Regions from separate parts of the Acidaminococcus sp. CAG:542 genome, predicted to be linked through region 3. Evidence: predicted binding sites of a transcription regulator. Region 3 holds the regulator's gene; each other region holds the start of a gene.
The links. Region 3 encodes HrcA, which represses chaperone genes, less so after heat shock. Its sites were predicted from a motif close to TGTTAGCACTCNNNTNANNNGAGTGCTAACA; they were not measured.

Region 1 (3,273 bases), on a different contig from region 3:
TGACGGCGCCTTCCAGGCCGGCGTTGTTGGCGATTTGCCGTACCGGTGCTTCAATGGCCCGTCTTACAATATCGATACCGGTCTTTTCATCACCGTCAGCCTTGGCTTCCAGTTCGTCCAGAACCGGCTGTACCTGCAGCAGAGCGGTGCCGCCGCCGGCCACAATGCCTTCAGCCACAGCAGCACGGGTGGCGTTCAGGGCATCTTCGATACGGAGTTTCTTGTCTTTCAGTTCGGTTTCGGTAGCAGCACCAACCTTGATCACGGCTACGCCGCCGGACAGTTTGGCCAGGCGTTCCTGGAGTTTTTCTTTGTCGAACTGGGAGGTGGTGGCAGGGATCTGAGCCTTGATGGAGGCGATCCGGTCAGCCACAGCCTGTTTGTCACCGCCGCCGTCAACGATGGTGGTCATGTCCTTGGTTACCCGTACCTGACCGGCAGTACCCAGGTCAGCCAGGGTAGCGCTGTCCAGTTTCCGGCCCACTTCTTCACTGATGACCGTAGCACCGGTGAGGGTGGCGATATCCTGGAGCATGGCCTTCCGGCGGTCACCGAAGCCAGGAGCCTTTACAGCCACAGCCTTGAAGGTGCCACGCAGACGGTTCACAACCAGGGTAGCCAGGGCTTCCCCTTCCACGTCTTCAGCAATGATCAGCAGTTCACGGCCCTGTTGTACAACCTTTTCCAGGACAGGCATAATGTCGTTGATCAGGGTGATCTTCCGGTCCGTAATGAATACGTACGGGTTGCTCATAACGGCTTCCATCTTGTCAGGATCCGTTACCATGTAGGGGGAGATGTACCCACGGTCGAACTGCATGCCTTTTACGGTTTCCAGGGAGGTGTCCATGGTCTTGGATTCTTCCACGGTGATTACGCCGTCGTTGCCCACTTTTTCCATGGCATCGGCGATCAGCCCGCCGATTTCTTCATCACCGGCGGAAATGGAGGCAACCTGTGCCTTTTCTTCCTTGGTGCTGACAGCCTTGGCGCTCTTCTTCAGTTCGTCAACCAGAGCATCGGTGGCTTTCTTGATCCCTTTCTTCAGGACCATGGGGTTGGCACCGGCCACCACGTTCTTCATCCCTTCATGGACGATGGACTGGGCCAGCACCGTAGCGGTGGTGGTACCGTCGCCGGCGATGTCGTTGGTCTTGGTGGCCACTTCACGGACCAGGGCGGCGCCCATGTTTTCAAACGGATCTTCCAGTTCAATATCCTTGGCAATGGTTACCCCATCGTTGGTGATGGTGGGAGAACCGAATTTCTTTTCCAGTACAACGTTCCGGCCTTTGGGCCCCAGGGTTACCTTTACGGCATCAGCCAGGGCATTGACACCCCGTTCCAGGCCACGGCGGGCATCTTCATCAAATTTAATCAGTTTAGCCATATTGATCGACTCCTTAATTCCAGATAATGTACGGTTTGGTATTTTCTACCAGATACGGGACGGAGGAAAGCTTTCAGTCTTCCACAACCGCCAGGATATCGCTGTCTCTCAGGATGATGTAGTCTTTCCCGTCCAGGGTTACATCACTGCCGGAGTATTTGGCGAATACCACCACATCCCCTGCCTTCACTTCGGAAGGGACCCGGGTGCCGTTTTCCAGGAGACGGCCGGTGCCTACGGCAACCACTTTGCCGGTCTGGGGTTTGTCTTTGTGAGCAGTATCCGGCAGGTAAATGCCGCTGCTGGTTTTTTCTTCTTGTACAATGGGTTCAACTACAACATGATCATCCAAAGGTTTTAACATCTTACGTATCCCCTTTCATTCTATGAGCAATGGGTTGTTTGCATTTTTTATTAGCACTCATTTCACTGGAGTGCTAACTACAGTATCTATAATAGCATGTTTCCAAAAAAAATCAAGCCCTTTGACTATTTTTTGTCAAAAGGCTTGAAAACTTTTTTCTCCAGGGTCCGGACCACCTGGTCGTACCGGTCCGGGTCGTGGGGCAAAAGGCAGCGGCTGCAGTCTTTGTTCCCATCTCCCAGCCGGGTGAAGTCCCCGCCGCAGTCCGGCACCAGGTACAGGGGGCAGTAGCAGAACAGGCAGTTGAACCGGTCCGGGTCCGCCCCTTTGTGGCAGGGAAAGAATTCGCACTGCCGGTGGGCAAAGAACTTGTACCGGCAGCTCATGGTTCCAACAGCTTCCCGTAGGACCGGGCCAGGCTGCCGAATTCGTCCATGGAAAGGGATTCCCCTCTCCGCTTCCCGTCGATGCCGGCCCCATCCAGCAGTTCCTTCACCTGGTCCGGGGTGATCCCCAGGGTCTTCAGGCAGTTGCTGAGCATTTTCCGCCGCTGGGAAAAGGCCGCCTTCACCACCCGGAAGAACAGCTTCGCCGGAACATCCACCGCCGGGTGCTCCCGTTTGTCGCAGACCACCACCATGGAATCCACCTTGGGGGCGGGCATAAAGTCCCGGGCGGGCACCGGTATGGCCAGCCGGGGCTGGGAATAATACTGGAGAGCCAGGGACAGAGGGCCGTAATCTTTCCCTCCCGGAGCAGCGATCATCCGCTCCGCCACTTCCTTCTGGACCATCACCACCAGCCTCTGGAGGGGCAGATCCTCTTCCAAAAGGGCGAAGATGATGGGGGTGGTGATGTAATAGGGCAGGTTGGCGGCCACGGTAAAGGGCCGGTGCTCCGTCACTTCCCCCAGGTCCACCTTCAGCACGTCCCCGGGGACGATTTCCACATTGTCATACCCTTCCAGGGTTTTGGCCAGGACGGGCAGCAGGGTCCGGTCGATCTCCACGCTTTTCACCTGGGCCCCGGTCTCCGCCAGGGCCTGGGTCAGGGTGCCGATTCCCGGGCCGATTTCCAGCACCAGGTCTCCGGGGCCCACCTGGGCTTCCCGGGCGATCCCCCGGACCACCTGTTCATTGATCAAAAAGTTCTGTCCGAACTTCTTCTTGGCCCGGAGGCCAAAAGTATCGAGGATGTACCGGGTCACGTCCCGGCTGGCGATCACTGGATGCAGCATGTCATTTTCCTTCCCCGTCGATTTCTGCCAGAGCGGCCTGGAATTCCTCCCGGGTCACTCCGTAATTGTTCAGCCGATGGACCATCTGCTTGGCGTTCCCGTAGCCGATGCCCAGGATGGCTCCCAGTCTGTCCCGCCGGGCCACCGCCTCCGGAGACCCTGACAGCCCGGAAACAAACAAGTCCCGAGAGGAAAATTCCTTTCGGGGCTCCATTTCCTGGAAACGGACCTTGGACAGGGCTTTCCGGATGGCCTCCGGCTGGGCCTGTTCAATGCCCACAT
Region 2 (3,273 bases), on a different contig from region 3:
AAAATAAAAATCAGAAATCCGGATGGCTGTTTCACACATGGTGTTTCCCCTCCGTAGCAAAGAAAATCTTCCGTACCGGGCCGTAGAGCACCTGGGTGACCACACCGTTCAGGACCCCTACGGTGAGCACCACCGGCAGCATGGCATGAGTCCACACGGCAAGGGGCAGCCCCAGCACCAGTTTCAAGATGTAGGTGAACACACTGCCGCTGACGGAAGTGGCCAGGAACCCTACAATAAAAGGCTTCACCTTCAGCTGTTCCAGGTGGGCCAGGGCGAAGGCCTTCACCAGGATACAGGCGGTAAGGGCCCCGCACAGTTCACTGGCAATGTTCCCCAGCGGGAAGGCGGATTTGGACGAAGGGATCAGGGTGAGCCCGGCCACAAAGCCGATGCCCAAAGCCCGGGTGGGCCCTGGCTTCGTCAGACAGATGGTAATGGAATACATGGCGATGGTCCAGTTGGGGGTGACCCCGCCCACGTTGGGGCTGATGGTATGGAGGATGACCCCAATGGCCAGCAGCAGGGCCGTCATGGCCACCCAGCGATGGGTATCACGGGCTGCTTCCACCGTAATCAGTTCCGGAATCGGTTTTTCCATGCTGCGATGCTCCTTTGCTACAATACAGTATAGAATATAGTTTATGGGGACTGGGGGAGGATGTCAAGGAAAAAGGGGCTGTTGCCTAAGCAACAACCCCTTCAACGGTCTCACAGCTCTTCAAACAGCTGCTGCCCGATTTCCAGCATTTTCTCTTTTTGGGTTTCCAGTTCCACCAGGAGTAGTTCGATCTTTTCTCCGGCACCCCGAAAATCTCCAGGGCCTGGGTCAGGATCAGCCGTTTCAGCTGCTCCGAAAGAGCCGCCAGGATTTCGTCCTTGGTTTTGTACCAGCGGCGGATCTCCAGCCCTCCCACTCCAGATTCCTCACTGATCCGGCTGAGAGTCATCCGCTGGTAGCCTACATCCAGCAGCAGTCTGGCTGCACTTTTCAGGACCCGTTCCCGGCCGGTCAGGTCCTGTGGAGTAACGTCTGCCAACGGTTGTTTTCGATTTCTGCCCATAAATCCTGTGACTCCATTCTTCCTGCAATATTTTGCGGTATGATTTTAGTGTATCACGGGGCAAAAACTTCATCAATCAATAGCGAAAAAATTCATTGTTTTCATTTTTCTGCCACAAGTATCCCTCGAAAATCCTGTAACTTCTTGCACTTGAGCCATGACTAAACAGTCTGTTTCCGACTATACAGTCATACATTTGTTGCACAAAAAAAGGACTGCCGCTCAAGCAGCAGTCCTTTTTCTCTATGGAGCTCCGACTTTCCACGGAGTCTCCCGCCCTCGTTATCCTTCGATGGCGATATATTTCTTGTTGTCCACCTTCTGGGGTTCCTTTTTGGGGATGCTCAGTTCCAGGATACCGTTTTCGTACTTGGCCTTCACATCAGCCTCGGTGACCCCTTCGCCTACATAGAAGCTCCGGGCGCACTGGCCAAAGGTCCGTTCACGGCGGATATACTGGCCTTTCTTGTCTTTTTCATCCTTGTCCACACCCTTGCTGGCACTGATGGTCAGATATCCGTTTTCCAGCTGTGCATGGATTTCATCCTTCTTGAACCCCGGCAGGTCAATGTCCAGTTCATAGTGGTCGCCCACATCCCGCACATCGGTCTTCATCATATTTCTGGAGTGTTTCCCGTACAGAGGATTTCTGGCCGTAAACACATCATCAAAGTCATTCATGAGATCATCGAACACATTGTCATTGAAAACGCTAGGCAGTAACATAAGCCATTCCTCCATTCAATCTTGGCCTTGAAGGTCAGCTTTTGGAACTACCGAAAGGCTGGATTCCTGCGGCCCCTCAGGGGCCCGTCCTACGTTCCAGGTTCTCTTGGGAACCCTTCTCTGTGGTCTTTCCTTCGTTCTGGTATTATAATAGCACAGGTTGTTAGCACTGTCAAGCGTTGAGTGCTAAAAAGTCAAAGTTTTTTTGACTTTTTAGAGGAGAGGAATGGGGCTGTTGCATGTGCAGCAGCCCCTCTAAAAAATCACAGCTTCACCCGGGCCGGAGAGGCGATCAGGAACAGATTGTGGTTCCCTCCCTCTTTTTCCGGGAACTGGCCGTACATGTCGAAGGTGGAGAAGAACCGGGCGGCCGGGTAGATGCCGTAGCCGTCCTGGTTATGGTCCGTGGTGTCGTAGGGATCCGCCACGATCAGCACATCGTCCTGGGTGTCGGCGGTGCCCATGTCATCATAGCCGATGATTACCTGCCAGTGGCCGCCCCAGTCGATCCATCCTGCCAGGATAGGCTTTCCGGCCTTCAGGGTGGCCTTGATGTCTTCCGGTCCGAAGGTCTTCCCGGCCTTTGCATAGTCTTCCGTGGTCACCAAGTCGAACCCTCCCACCTTCTGGAACATGTCCTTCATCTGTTCCAGGGTGGTGCCCGGATATCCGTCCGGGAAGCCAGGGACATTCACGTCCTTCAGGGGATGGCGCAGATCCGCCAGCTTCTGTTCCGTCCAGTCCTTCTGCCGGTCATACCACCGGAGCACCATCAGGGCTGCCGCCGGTCCGCAGGACCATTCACTGGACTGCTGGATGGTCTTGAAAGCCGGCAGCAGCACCAGGGACCCTTTGGAATGCATATGGTAGAAGTCCGGGTGAGTGTAATAAATGGTCTTTTTGTGATCCAGCTTCCGCTCTATGGAAGCAGCCCCCTGGTCCTGGGTGATTTTCGCCGGTTCCTGGAATTTCATGTCATCACTGAAGTTCCGGTTGGCCGCCAGCACCGGCAGGGAGAAGCCGGCGGCCAGCAGGCCGGCCAGCACAGCAGAAGTCAGTTTTGGGAAAAGTTTCATATCCATCCGTTCCTTTCACGGCCCGGCCCTTTTTCCGGAAAGGGCCCTCGGGCATCCGTATTTCTTCTCCCTATTATAAAAGATTTCCGCCGGAATGCCTATAAGCTCCCCAGGATTTTCCCGCTGATTTCCTCCAGCAGGGGCCGCTGCTCCTCCAGCCGGTCCAGCATTTTCTGGATGGTCCCGGAAGAAATCCCGAAGATCCGTAGGGAATGGGTCAGGAAGGTCCGGCGGATCCGGTCCCAGTGGTAGGGCTTCCGGAACCCGTGGGCCATCACATAGCCTCCCAGTCCGGAACACACCAGCAGCATCTTTTCGTAGCTGAACTGACTGGACATCCGGACGGAAAACAGTCTGGTCACATACCGGTAATGGCGGGCCACCACTCGTTCGAGCAGATGGGGGAT
Region 3 (3,273 bases):
GGCCTGACGCTGGCTGTCGTTGAAGTAAGCCGGTACGGTGATGACGGCTTCGGTGACTTTTTCACCCAGATACCGTTCTGCATCGCCCTTCATCTTTTCCAGGATCATGGCGGAAATCTGTTCCGGAGTATAATCCTTGCCGTCAATGGTCACCGTGTATTTGGTGCCCATGTGCCGTTTGATGGAGCTGATAGTCCGTTCCGGGTTGGATACAGCCTGGCGTTTGGCCAGCTGGCCTACCAGTCTTTCCCCGTTTTTCGTAAAGCCAACCACGGAAGGAGTCAGCCGGCCGCCTTCCTGGGTGGTAATAACCGTAGGTTCGCCGCCTTCCATCACAGCGACTACGGAGTTGGTGGTCCCTAAGTCAATACCAATAATCTTAGACATAATGAATTCCTCCTGTACACTCTGGAATTATCAATCGTTCAAAACGTTGTTTTCAATCGTTGCGGACAACCCGCACCTTGGAATGACGGATTACGTCGTCACCGATCTTGTAGCCCTTTTCCAGGACCAGGTCGATGCTTTCATCCGGCAGATCCGGGTTGCTGCCCTGCATCACGGCTTCATGGATCTGAGGGTCGAAAGGCTTGCCTTCCGCCGGGATCTCTTCGATGTGCAGGGTCTGGAGTGCCTTTTCAAACTGCTTGTGGATCATTTCCATGCCTTTTTGGATGGCCGCTCCGTCTTTGCTGGTTTCCAGACTGGCTTCCGCCCGTTCGAAATTGTCCAGCACCTTCAAAAATTCCCGGGCCACCTGTCCGGTTACATACCGGCCCAGACGTTCCCGTTCTTCGTTGTTCCGTTTCCGGAAGTTGTCAAAATCTGCCTGGAGCCGCAGGAGCCGGTTCTGCAGGTCAGCGATCTGCTGTTCCTGTTGGGCGATCTTTTCGTCCCTGGGATCGGGTTCTGCTGCTTTTTCATCTTTGGTGTCAGCCTGGGCTGCTTCCGCTGCCTTGGCCTGTTCTGCGGTTTCTTCCGCCGCAGTCTGGGCCTGGGCCGCTTCCGCACCCTCTGCCTTCACGGTTTCCGGGTTCTTCTGCTGGTCCTTTTCCATTGGTCCTCCCCTACTTTTCATCCATTTTATTCATGACCACCCGCAGGTAGTTGTGAAGGTAATCCATGACGGAAATCACCTTCCGGTATTCCATACGGGTCGGTCCCAGGACCGCCAGGGTCCCCACCACCTGTCCGTTGAGACGGTAGGTGGCCTGGATCATGCTGCAGTCCTGGATGCCGGAAAATTTGTTCTCGCTGCCGATGGTTACCTTGAGACCGGAGTCCTTGTCGGCCATCAGCATGTCTTTCAGCATCTGCTCTTCCTCCAGCACGCTCAGCAGCTCCCGGATCCGTTCCGGATCCTTGAATTCCGGCTGGCTGAGCAGCTGTTTGGTGCCGCCCAGGTACATCTTGTTCTCCGACTGGCCGCTCCGCATCTGTCTGACCACCTGGATCAGAGAAGCATACAGGGCTTTGTCCCCAGCCAGGGCATCCCGGACGTCTTTCAGGATCTGGTCTGTGATATCGTTCAGCTTCATCCCATGGAGCTTGTTGGTGACTCTCTGGGCCAGGGTGTCCATTTCCAGGCGGCTCATGCCCGCCGGGATCTGGATCACACTGTTGTCCATCCGCCCGTCGTTGGCCACAATGCACAGGATGGCCTGGTGCTCGTTCAGGGGCAGGAAGCGAAGATAGGAAAATACGCTTTCGCTGTCCTTGTTGGCCAGCACCACGGACACGTTCTTGCTCATCCGTGACAGGATCTTGGCGGTGGACTGGAAGATATCGTCGATGCTGTGGACCCGTTCCCGGAACCAGCTGTTGATCAGCGCCACATCGTTGGGCGCCAGGGCATCGGGTTTGGCAATGGAATCCACATAGTACCGATAGGCAGCCGCCGACGGGACACGGCCCGCCGAAGTATGGGGCTGCTCCAGATAACCCAGCAGTTCCAGGTCGGACATTTCGTTCCGGATGGTTGCCGGGCTGATCCCCAGATTGTACTTCCTGGCGATGCTGCGAGATCCTACAGGCTCCGCCGTTTCGATATAGTCTTCAATGATCAGTTGAAGAATTTTTTTCTTGCGGTCACTCAGCACTGTAATCATCTCTCTTCTGGATTGTTAGCACTCTAATAATTGGAGTGCTAACATCTAAGTGTAAAGATACACCTCTTTAGTCAAATTGTCAATACTTTCCCTAAAAATATTTGCCTTTTTACAAAAATTCTTCAAAGGCCAGATTTCCGTACCGCATCCCCTGTTCCGTAAGGCGGATACGGTCCCCTTCCCGGGTGATCCAGCCCCGGTTCTGGCAATGGGCGAACCCTTCTTTATATATATGGAAGAAATCTTCTCCCGTCCGCAGTCGGAATTCTTCCAGGGACAGTCCCTTGGCGGTGCGCAGGTTCATGAACACCAGCTCTTCCCGCCGTTCCGTGGGAGTCAGTTCTTCCTGTTCCGGGGCTTCTCCCCGGAGATAGGCCATCAGATTCCAGGGATTGGTCTCCCGTTTCTTTCCGTCGAACCCGCAGGCAGCAGGGCCGAAGGCCAGATAGGGATCGTAGTGCCAGTACACCTGGTTGTGCCGGGATTCCTGGCCGGGCCGGGCAAAATTGGAGATTTCGTACCTTTGGTACCCGGCTTTGGGCAGTTCTTCCATGAGCAGGTCGTACATGGTACCGGTTTCCTCTTCCGAAGGCAGGGCCAGCTGCCCTTCCCGGATCTGTTTGGCCAGAAGGGTCCCCTCTTCCACCGTAAGACCGTAGACGGACACATGGTCCACCCCGGTTTGCAGCAGCCGTTCCAGGGAATCCCGGACAGATTCCACTGTCTGGCCAGGGTAACCGTAGATCAAATCCCCGCTGATCCGCCGGAACCCGGCCTGCCGGGCCAGGGCAATGGCTTCTTCCGCCTGCTCCGCCGTATGGATCCGGCCCATGGACACCAGTTCAGACTGCTGGAAGGACTGGATTCCCAGGCTCAGCCGGTCGAACCCCAAAAACCGGTAAAACCGGAGCCGTTCCAGGTCCACCGTCCCCGGATTGGCCTCCAGGGTGGCTTCCGCCGGCTGCTGCCAGAAGCCCCGTTCCTTCAGGGCGGAAACAATGGCAGCCAGATCATCCAAAGGCAGCACACTGGGGGTGCCCCCGCCGAAATACACCGTAGCCCTGGGCGAAACCGGCAAAGCCGGCGTACAGGCGGAGATTTCCTCCACCAGACGCCGGGCGCAGTCGTTCATGATATGGTCATTGTAAATCTGATACGAAGCAAA

Region 1: a site for HrcA is predicted at 1,803-1,833, ahead of groES (co-chaperone GroES). Genes of this name have one in related genera too.
Region 2: a site for HrcA is predicted at 1,952-1,982, ahead of QVO43_RS05375 (Hsp20/alpha crystallin family protein). Genes of this name have one in related genera too.

Annotation. Positions count from the first base shown of each region.
Region 1 is NZ_FR902040.1:394-3,666, forward strand. It holds gene groL (chaperonin GroEL) at 1-1,390, opposite strand, end outside; gene groES (co-chaperone GroES) at 1,464-1,754, opposite strand; gene QVO43_RS02595 (cysteine-rich small domain-containing protein) at 1,880-2,140, opposite strand; gene rsmA (16S rRNA (adenine(1518)-N(6)/adenine(1519)-N(6))-dimethyltransferase RsmA) at 2,137-2,991, opposite strand; gene rnmV (ribonuclease M5) at 2,993-3,273, opposite strand, start outside.
Region 2 is NZ_FR902069.1:9,769-13,041, reverse strand. It holds gene QVO43_RS05390 (energy-coupling factor ABC transporter ATP-binding protein) at 1-39, opposite strand, end outside; gene QVO43_RS05385 (tryptophan transporter) at 32-601, opposite strand; gene QVO43_RS05380 (TetR/AcrR family transcriptional regulator) at 687-1,064, opposite strand; gene QVO43_RS05375 (Hsp20/alpha crystallin family protein) at 1,347-1,790, opposite strand; gene QVO43_RS05370 (C39 family peptidase) at 2,054-2,866, opposite strand; gene QVO43_RS05365 (TetR/AcrR family transcriptional regulator) at 2,965-3,273, opposite strand, start outside.
Region 3 is NZ_FR902068.1:2,925-6,197, forward strand. It holds gene dnaK (molecular chaperone DnaK) at 1-387, opposite strand, end outside; gene grpE (nucleotide exchange factor GrpE) at 440-1,057, opposite strand; gene hrcA (heat-inducible transcriptional repressor HrcA) at 1,068-2,108, opposite strand; gene hemW (radical SAM family heme chaperone HemW) at 2,218-3,273, opposite strand, start outside.